Regions from separate parts of the Streptomyces sp. NPDC001594 genome, predicted to be linked through region 2. Evidence: riboswitches for the same ligand, from Rfam matches in the RefSeq annotation. Region 2 holds a riboswitch; each other region holds the start of a gene.

Region 1 (2,188 bases), on a different contig from region 2:
CCCCCGGCTCCGGCCGCCGCCTCGGCGAGGGCCTGCGCCGCGCCCTGCCGGCGGCCCCGGCGGACCCCGAAGTAGTACGCGAGCACGCCCGCGCCCAGCGCCGCCTGGAGGGCGAACAGCGCCGACTCCACCTCGCCCGAGGGGGGCTCGTACAGCGGGGAGAACCAGGGCTTGTAGTCCGGCTTCAGCTCGGTGATGGCCGACTCCGCCTGGGCGTCGGCGCCCGCGAAGGGCTCCTCCTTGCCCTCGCCGAGCCCCAGCGCGAGCGGGAGCACGGCCAGCGCCGCCACCAGGAGCAGCAGCAGGGTGTTGATCTTGCCGTTCCTGCTCATCGGGCCGACGCCCCCTCGGTCCGCCGCGCACCGGTCAGCTTGGCGACCCCGAGCCGGACCAGGTCGGACTTGCTGGACTGCATCAGCAGCCGCATCACCAGCACGGTCAGCAGCCCCTCGCTGACGGCGAGCGGGATCTGCGTGACGGCGAAGATGCCGGCGAACTTCTCCAGGGAGCCCGGGAAGCCGCTGGCCGGGTCCGGGAAGGCGAGGGCCAGCTGGACCGAGGTCACGCAGTAGGTGACCAGGTCGGCGAAGAAGGCGCCGAAGAAGACGGTGACCATCAGCGGGGCGCCGGACCCGCGCAGCAGCTTGTAGACCGCGTAGCCGGCCCAGGGGCCGGCGATGGCCATCGAGAAGACGTTGGCGCCCAGGGTGGTGAGCCCGCCGTGCGCCAGCAGCAGGGCCTGGAACAGCAGGGTGATCGTGCCGAGCACCGCCATGATGGGCGGCCGGAAGAGGATGGCGCCGAGCCCGGTCCCGGTGGGGTGCGAGCAACTGCCCGTCACCGAGGGGATCTTCAGGGCGGACAGGACGAACGTGAACGCACCGGACGCGCCGAGGAGCAGCGTGCTCTCGGGGTGGGACTTCACCTCGCGGGTCAGGGCGCGGACCCCGTGGACGACGAACGGGGCGGACGCGGCGCCCCAGGCGGCCGCGTGCAGCGGGGGCAGGAACCCCTCGGCTATGTGCATGAGTTGGGAGACCTCTCCAGCACCTCGTGGATGGACGTACGCGCCCCGGCCGGTCTCCTGGCTGACGGGTACTGCCGCCCCGGCTCCGCCTTCCCGGGTCCGCACGGTCTCCCGCACGGTCCCAGTGGCTCCCGCGAGGGGTGGAGCTGGACTTCCCGATCACAGTGGCGAGGGCCGCACCGGTTTTCCACCGGTTTCCCGAACACCAAGGCCAGCTGACCCTAGTCGCCCGCACGGACCGGTATCAACCCGGACCGATCCGGCCGATCGGATGACCGGATTCCGATTCGCCCCCCGGACGGGCCCCGAGCGCTGGCGGGGCCGGCGGCCGGCCCGCAGGGTGGGGGCGTGGCCGCCTACGACTACTTCGACCTGTCCGCCGTCTACGTCAACTGCACCCTCAAACGCTCGCCCGAGACCAGCAACACCGAGGGGCTGATCTCGCGGAGCCGGGCCGTCATGGAATCGGCCGGCGCCCGGACCTCGCTGATCCGCGCCGTCGACCACGACATCGCCACCGGCGTCTGGCCGGACATGACCGACCACGGCTGGGAGAGCGACCAGTGGCCGGTGCTCTACAGCCAGATCATGGACGCCGACATCCTGGTCCTCTGCGGCCCCATCTGGCTCGGCGACAACAGCTCGGTGATGAAGAAGGTCATCGAGCGGCTCTACGCCTGCTCCTCGCTGCTGAACGAGCACGGCCAGTACGCCTACTACGGGCGCGTCGGCGGTGCGCTGATCACCGGCAACGAGGACGGCGTCAAACACTGCGCCATGAACGTCCTCTACAGCCTCCAGCACCTGGGCTACGCGATCCCGCCCCAGGCGGACGCGGGCTGGATCGGGGAGGCCGGGCCCGGTCCCTCGTACCTGGACCCGGGCTCCGGCGGTCCCGAGAACGACTTCACCAACCGCAACACCACGTTCATGTCCTGGAACCTGATGCACCTCGCGGCGCTCCTCAAGCGCGCCGGGGGCGTCCCCGCCCACGGCAACCAGCGCTCCGAGTGGGACGCCGGCTGCCGTTTCGACTTCCCGAACCCGGAACACCGCTAGGCGGGGTCCTCAGCAGGTGTTCGGGTGCGCGACGTCCACCACGAGCCGCTCGGGCGCGTGCAGGACGGAGGTGCTGTAGACGGGCTGGGTGTCGAAGGCGGC
Region 2 (2,188 bases):
ACGGAGGCGTCGAGGGTCTTCAGGAACGGGACGATGCCGTTGGAGTGGCCGTTGGTGCCGCGGATGAGGGAACCGCGGGCGCGGATGCGGGAGTAGGACAGGCCGATGCCGCCGGCGTGCTTGGAGAGGCGGGCGACCTGGTGGTAGCGGTCGTAGATGGAGTCCAGCTCGTCCAGCGGGGAGTCGAGGAGGTAGCAGGAGGACATCTGCGGGTGCCGGGTACCCGAGTTGAACAGGGTGGGGGAGGACGGCAGGTAGTCCAGGCGGCTCATCAGGCGGTAGAGCGAGGCCACTTCCTCGACGGCGCGGACGCTCCCGTCCTCGGCGAGGCCGCAGGCCACGCGCAGCATGAAGTACTGCGGGGTCTCGATGACCTGGCGGGTGATCGGGTGGCGCAGCAGGTAGCGGCTGTGCAGGGTGCGCAGGCCGAAGAAGCCGAAGCGGTCGTCCGCGCCCTCGGCGAGCGCGTGCTCGACCAGGGCGTTCAGGCGGGCGGCGTGGGCGGCGACGAACTCGGCGGTGCGGTCGGCGATCAGGCCCTCGCGGTGGCCGACGGCGACGGACTCGGCGAAGGAGGTGGAGCCCTGGCCGGCGGCCTCGTCGGCGACGGCCAGCGTCAGCAGGCGGGCTGCCAGGCGGGAGTAGGCCGGGTCCTCGGAGATCAGGCCGGCGGCGGCTTCGGTGGCGAGCCCGCGCAGTTCGGCCTCGTCGGCGGCGGCGCTGCGGCCGCGCAGGGCGGCGGCGGCGACCCGGCCGGGGTCGGTGTCGGGGAGGTCGGCCGTGAGCTCGGTGAGGGTCCGCAGCAGGGCGGCCCCGGGACCTTCTGCTTCGGGGTGGTCGGACTCGGCGCGCGGTGCGGCGGGCGCGATGGTCACGGGGGAGCTCTCCCTCACTCGGCCCGGGCATCGGCGGAGCGGGGCGCGAGTGGGCGCATGCGGGCGCGCGCAGAAGCGCGTTCGGCACCGCATGGCGTCCACCGGCCCAACCGCGAGGCCCGGACGAATCGACACCCCGGTTCGGTCGATCCGGGGGTACTGCCGGCAGGTCTTCGGACTCGCGGACACGCCGGTGGGCGTACGTCTCACCGTTGCGGGACAGTTCCGGATTCCCACCGGATTCCCCTGCGGCGGCAGCAGGCATGAGCATACATGTGGGGGCGACCCGATGCGGTAGCCCCCACATGTTGTGTCGGGTGCATGCGGAGCGTGGCGTCACAGCTCCAGTCGGTACGTGAGCAGGGACAGTTCCGGGATGGGCGACCAGTCCCGTTCGGGGGTACGGACGAAGCCGAGCCGCTCGTAGATCCGCTGGGCCCCGCGCATGGCCGGCTGGGTGGACAGCACCAGTGCGGTGACCCCGTCCAGGGCGCAGGCCCGTTCGGCGCAGGCCCGCACGAGGGCCTCCCCGACGCCCTGCCCGCGCGCCTCGGCGGCCACCGCGAGCATCCGGAACTCGGCCTCGCCCTGCCGGGCGATGTCGGCGAGCCGGCTCCCGGGCGCGGCGAACGTCACCCCGCCGAGCACCTCCCCGTCCCGCACGGCGACGAGCACCTCCCCGTCCCCGGCCCGCCCGGCGACGTCCCGCAGGACGTTGAGGTAGCGGTCGTCCCCGTTCTGGTCGAGCAGCCCGTCCCCGGCATAGGCCTGCCCGGTGATCTCGCCGAGCCGCCGGTACTCGTCTTCCCTTGCCGTCCTGATCTCGAAGTCCATGCCGTCGAGTGTGCCGGACGGGTGCCGGTGCCCGACGCCGTCCCGGCTGCGCCGGGCAAGCGGAAGGGCCCCGCCGTCTCCGACCGGAGACCGCGGGGCCCTTCACAGGCGCTCAGCAGCAGCGGAAGCCCTCCCGGGGGTTCGCTTCGCGGGCGTCCGTGCGGGCGTGTTCGAAGGCTCGGCGGGTCAGGACCTCGGCCTCGGGGTCGTGGGAGCGGGCGTGGGCGACGTAGCGGTCGTATGCGGCCTCGCCGGAGAACTCCCGTACGAAGTACCGCGCCTTCGCCAGGGCCCCGCGGACCCCGTTCACGCGACCGGGTCCTTCACGCGGCCGCCGCCGCTGTCGAGGCCGGCCGCCGCGAGCCGGGCCTTCTCCTCGGCCGTGGCGATCAGCCCCGCCGGGGCGATGATCTTCGACTCGCTCCACGGGACCTCGCTCAGGCGGACCGACCCGGGGTCGGAGACGGCCTTGAAGCAGG
Region 3 (2,188 bases), on a different contig from region 2:
GGTGGCGGGATTGGCGCGGGCCGGGAGGGTGTTGACGCTGAGGGCCATGGCCCCCAGAAGAGAACCGGTTCCAGCGATGAATCCACGTCGGGAGACACCCTTGGACACCTTGCTGTGCAGGTCTTTGTCGTTCATGTGGCGTTCCTCACTCTCGACGGAGTGGGAACAAGTTCTACTGGCGGGTGCCTGCTAAGTCACTAGATACGTCGAGGTAATTTCCGGCCGGTTACGGCAGGGATCACGACAGGGATCACGACAGGCTCCAGTGGGCGACGTCGTCGCCGAGCCCGGCGTCCAGGGCGAACTGCACCGCCGCCGGGCGGGCTTCGGCCGGCAGCCGGAAGACGACGTAGCCCGTGGCCGACCCGCCCGGGGCGAGGGAGAGGGTGCCGGGGAGGGCCGGGCCCGCGTCCGTGGCGGCGCTCAGGCCGGTGAAGCGCCGCCCGGTGGTGTCCAGGAGGTGCGCGGCCGGGGCGGGGGAGTCCGCGTAGGGCGCCGTTCCGGTGTTCTCCAGGCGCAGCTCCACGGCGACCAGCCGGTCGGCCCCGGGCGCCGGCGCCGGGCCCGCGGGGTCGACGACCCGGGTGAGGGTGACGTCGAGCCGCTCGCCGGGGCGGTCGCCGTCGAGGGAGACGGTCTCGCCGGAGCCGCCGGTGCCCGCGCCGAGCAGCAGCGCCGCGAGGGCGGGGACCAGGAGGAGACGGGCGGTCCTGACCACGCGCCGGGGACCGCCGTGGCCCGTGTGGCTGCCGTGACGCATGGCCGACCTCCTCCACACCTCCCCTCGCCGCCCACGATCCTCCGTGAGGCCCGCTCCCGCCACCGGCGGCGGCATCGGTTCGGGGCCCCTTGGGCCGCTCTGTGGGGCAAAGGTGGCATCTGGCAGACTTGGCCGGGTTGTCCCGGGCGGTGCAGGACAGGAAACCGGTGCGAATCCGGTGCGGTCCCGCCACTGTGACCGGCGACCCCGTCCGCGGGGTCCCGGGAGTCAGACACTGACGTACCGCCTCTTCACTTCTTCACTTCGACCGGGGACGAGGATCCCCCGGAGAGGCCTCACCATGCCGCGTTTCCGCGCCGCCCCGCGCCCGCTCACCGCGCTCGCGCTCCTGCTGTCCCTGACCGCGTGCGGCGGTCCGCCCGGGGAGGAGCGGGCCGCCCCCGGGGCCCGGCCTGCGCCCGGGTTCCCGTACACCGTCACCAACTGCGGCGTCAGCAGCACCTATCAGGCCCCGCCCGAGCGGGCCGTCACCATGAACCAGCACGCCACCGAGCTCCTGCTGGCCCTCGGCCTCCAGGACCGGATGGCCGGCACCGCCTACCTCGACGACGCCGTCCTCCCCGCCTACCGGAGCGCCTACGAGGGCGTCAAGGTGCTGGCGAAGGAGTACCCGTCGAAGGAGGTGCTCCTCGCGGCCGACCCGGACTTCGTCTACGGCGGCTACTCCAGCGCCTTCGACAAGGGGCAGGGCCGGGACCGCGAGGGGCTGGCCCGGTCCGGGATCAACTCGCGGCTCAGCGTGGAGTACTGCACCCCGGGCAGCGTCGGGCTCGCCCAGCTGAAGACCGAGATCACCGAGGTCGCCCGGACCTTCGGCGTGCCCGAGCGCGGCACGGCCCTCGTCGAGGACGAGCAGCGCCGGATCGACGCCGTCACCGCACGGGTCAAGGACCGGGCCCGCCCGACCGTCTTCGTCTACGACTCGGGCGAGGCCTCCGCCTTCACCTCCGGCGGCAAGGGCATCGGCAACGAGATCGTCTCACTGGCCGGGGGGACGAACGTGTTCGCCGACCTCCAGGACACCTTCGGCGACGTGCCGTGGGAGGAGGTCATCGAGCGCAGGCCCGAGGTCGTCCTCATCTACGACTACGGCGGCACCCCCGTGGAGGCCAAGAAGCAGCGCCTGTTGAACGATCCGGCGCTGGCGGAGGTTCCCGCGGTGAAGAACCGCAGGTTCGTCGTGCTGCCGCTGTCCTCGGCCGTCCTCGGCGTGCGCGTCGCCGACGCGGTCGAGTCCCTCGGCCGCCGGCTGCACCCCGACGCCCCGTGACCGGGCGCCGCCGCACCGCGGCCGTCCTGGTGCTCCTCGCGGCCGCGCTGGCCGGCTCGATGGTGGCGGGGCTGGCCCTGGGACCCGTCCGCATCGCCCCCGGCCGGGTCCTCGACGTCCTGCTGGCCGGGCCCGGG

Evidence for each region. Region 2 has a riboswitch for cobalamin ahead of ACFY0O_RS28080 (ribonucleoside-diphosphate reductase subunit alpha). Riboswitches for the same ligand answer to the same signal wherever they lie in the genome.
Region 1: it holds a riboswitch for cobalamin, as region 2 does, so the genes downstream of both, ACFY0O_RS23115 (energy-coupling factor ABC transporter permease) here and ACFY0O_RS28080 (ribonucleoside-diphosphate reductase subunit alpha) in region 2, are expected to answer to the same signal.
Region 3: it holds a riboswitch for cobalamin, as region 2 does, so the genes downstream of both, ACFY0O_RS12485 (ABC transporter substrate-binding protein) here and ACFY0O_RS28080 (ribonucleoside-diphosphate reductase subunit alpha) in region 2, are expected to answer to the same signal.

What each region holds. Positions count from the first base shown of each region.
Region 1 covers NZ_JBIAVB010000011.1:262,647-264,834, reverse strand. The annotation lists gene ACFY0O_RS23120 (energy-coupling factor ABC transporter substrate-binding protein) at 1-332, opposite strand, end outside; gene ACFY0O_RS23115 (energy-coupling factor ABC transporter permease) at 329-1,027, opposite strand; cobalamin riboswitch at 1,057-1,252, opposite strand; gene ACFY0O_RS23110 (flavodoxin family protein) at 1,376-2,086, shown strand; gene ACFY0O_RS23105 (hypothetical protein) at 2,096-2,188, opposite strand, start outside.
Region 2 covers NZ_JBIAVB010000015.1:168,167-170,354, reverse strand. The annotation lists gene ACFY0O_RS28080 (ribonucleoside-diphosphate reductase subunit alpha) at 1-875, opposite strand, end outside; cobalamin riboswitch at 1,022-1,153, opposite strand; gene ACFY0O_RS28075 (GNAT family N-acetyltransferase) at 1,212-1,709, opposite strand; gene ACFY0O_RS28070 (CstA-like transporter-associated (seleno)protein) at 1,822-2,019, opposite strand; gene ACFY0O_RS28065 (carbon starvation CstA family protein) at 2,016-2,188, opposite strand, start outside.
Region 3 covers NZ_JBIAVB010000005.1:217,213-219,400, forward strand. The annotation lists gene ACFY0O_RS12475 (GMC oxidoreductase) at 1-135, opposite strand, end outside; gene ACFY0O_RS12480 (DUF4352 domain-containing protein) at 251-760, opposite strand; cobalamin riboswitch at 881-1,019, shown strand; gene ACFY0O_RS12485 (ABC transporter substrate-binding protein) at 1,062-2,051, shown strand; gene ACFY0O_RS12490 (FecCD family ABC transporter permease) at 2,048-2,188, shown strand, end outside.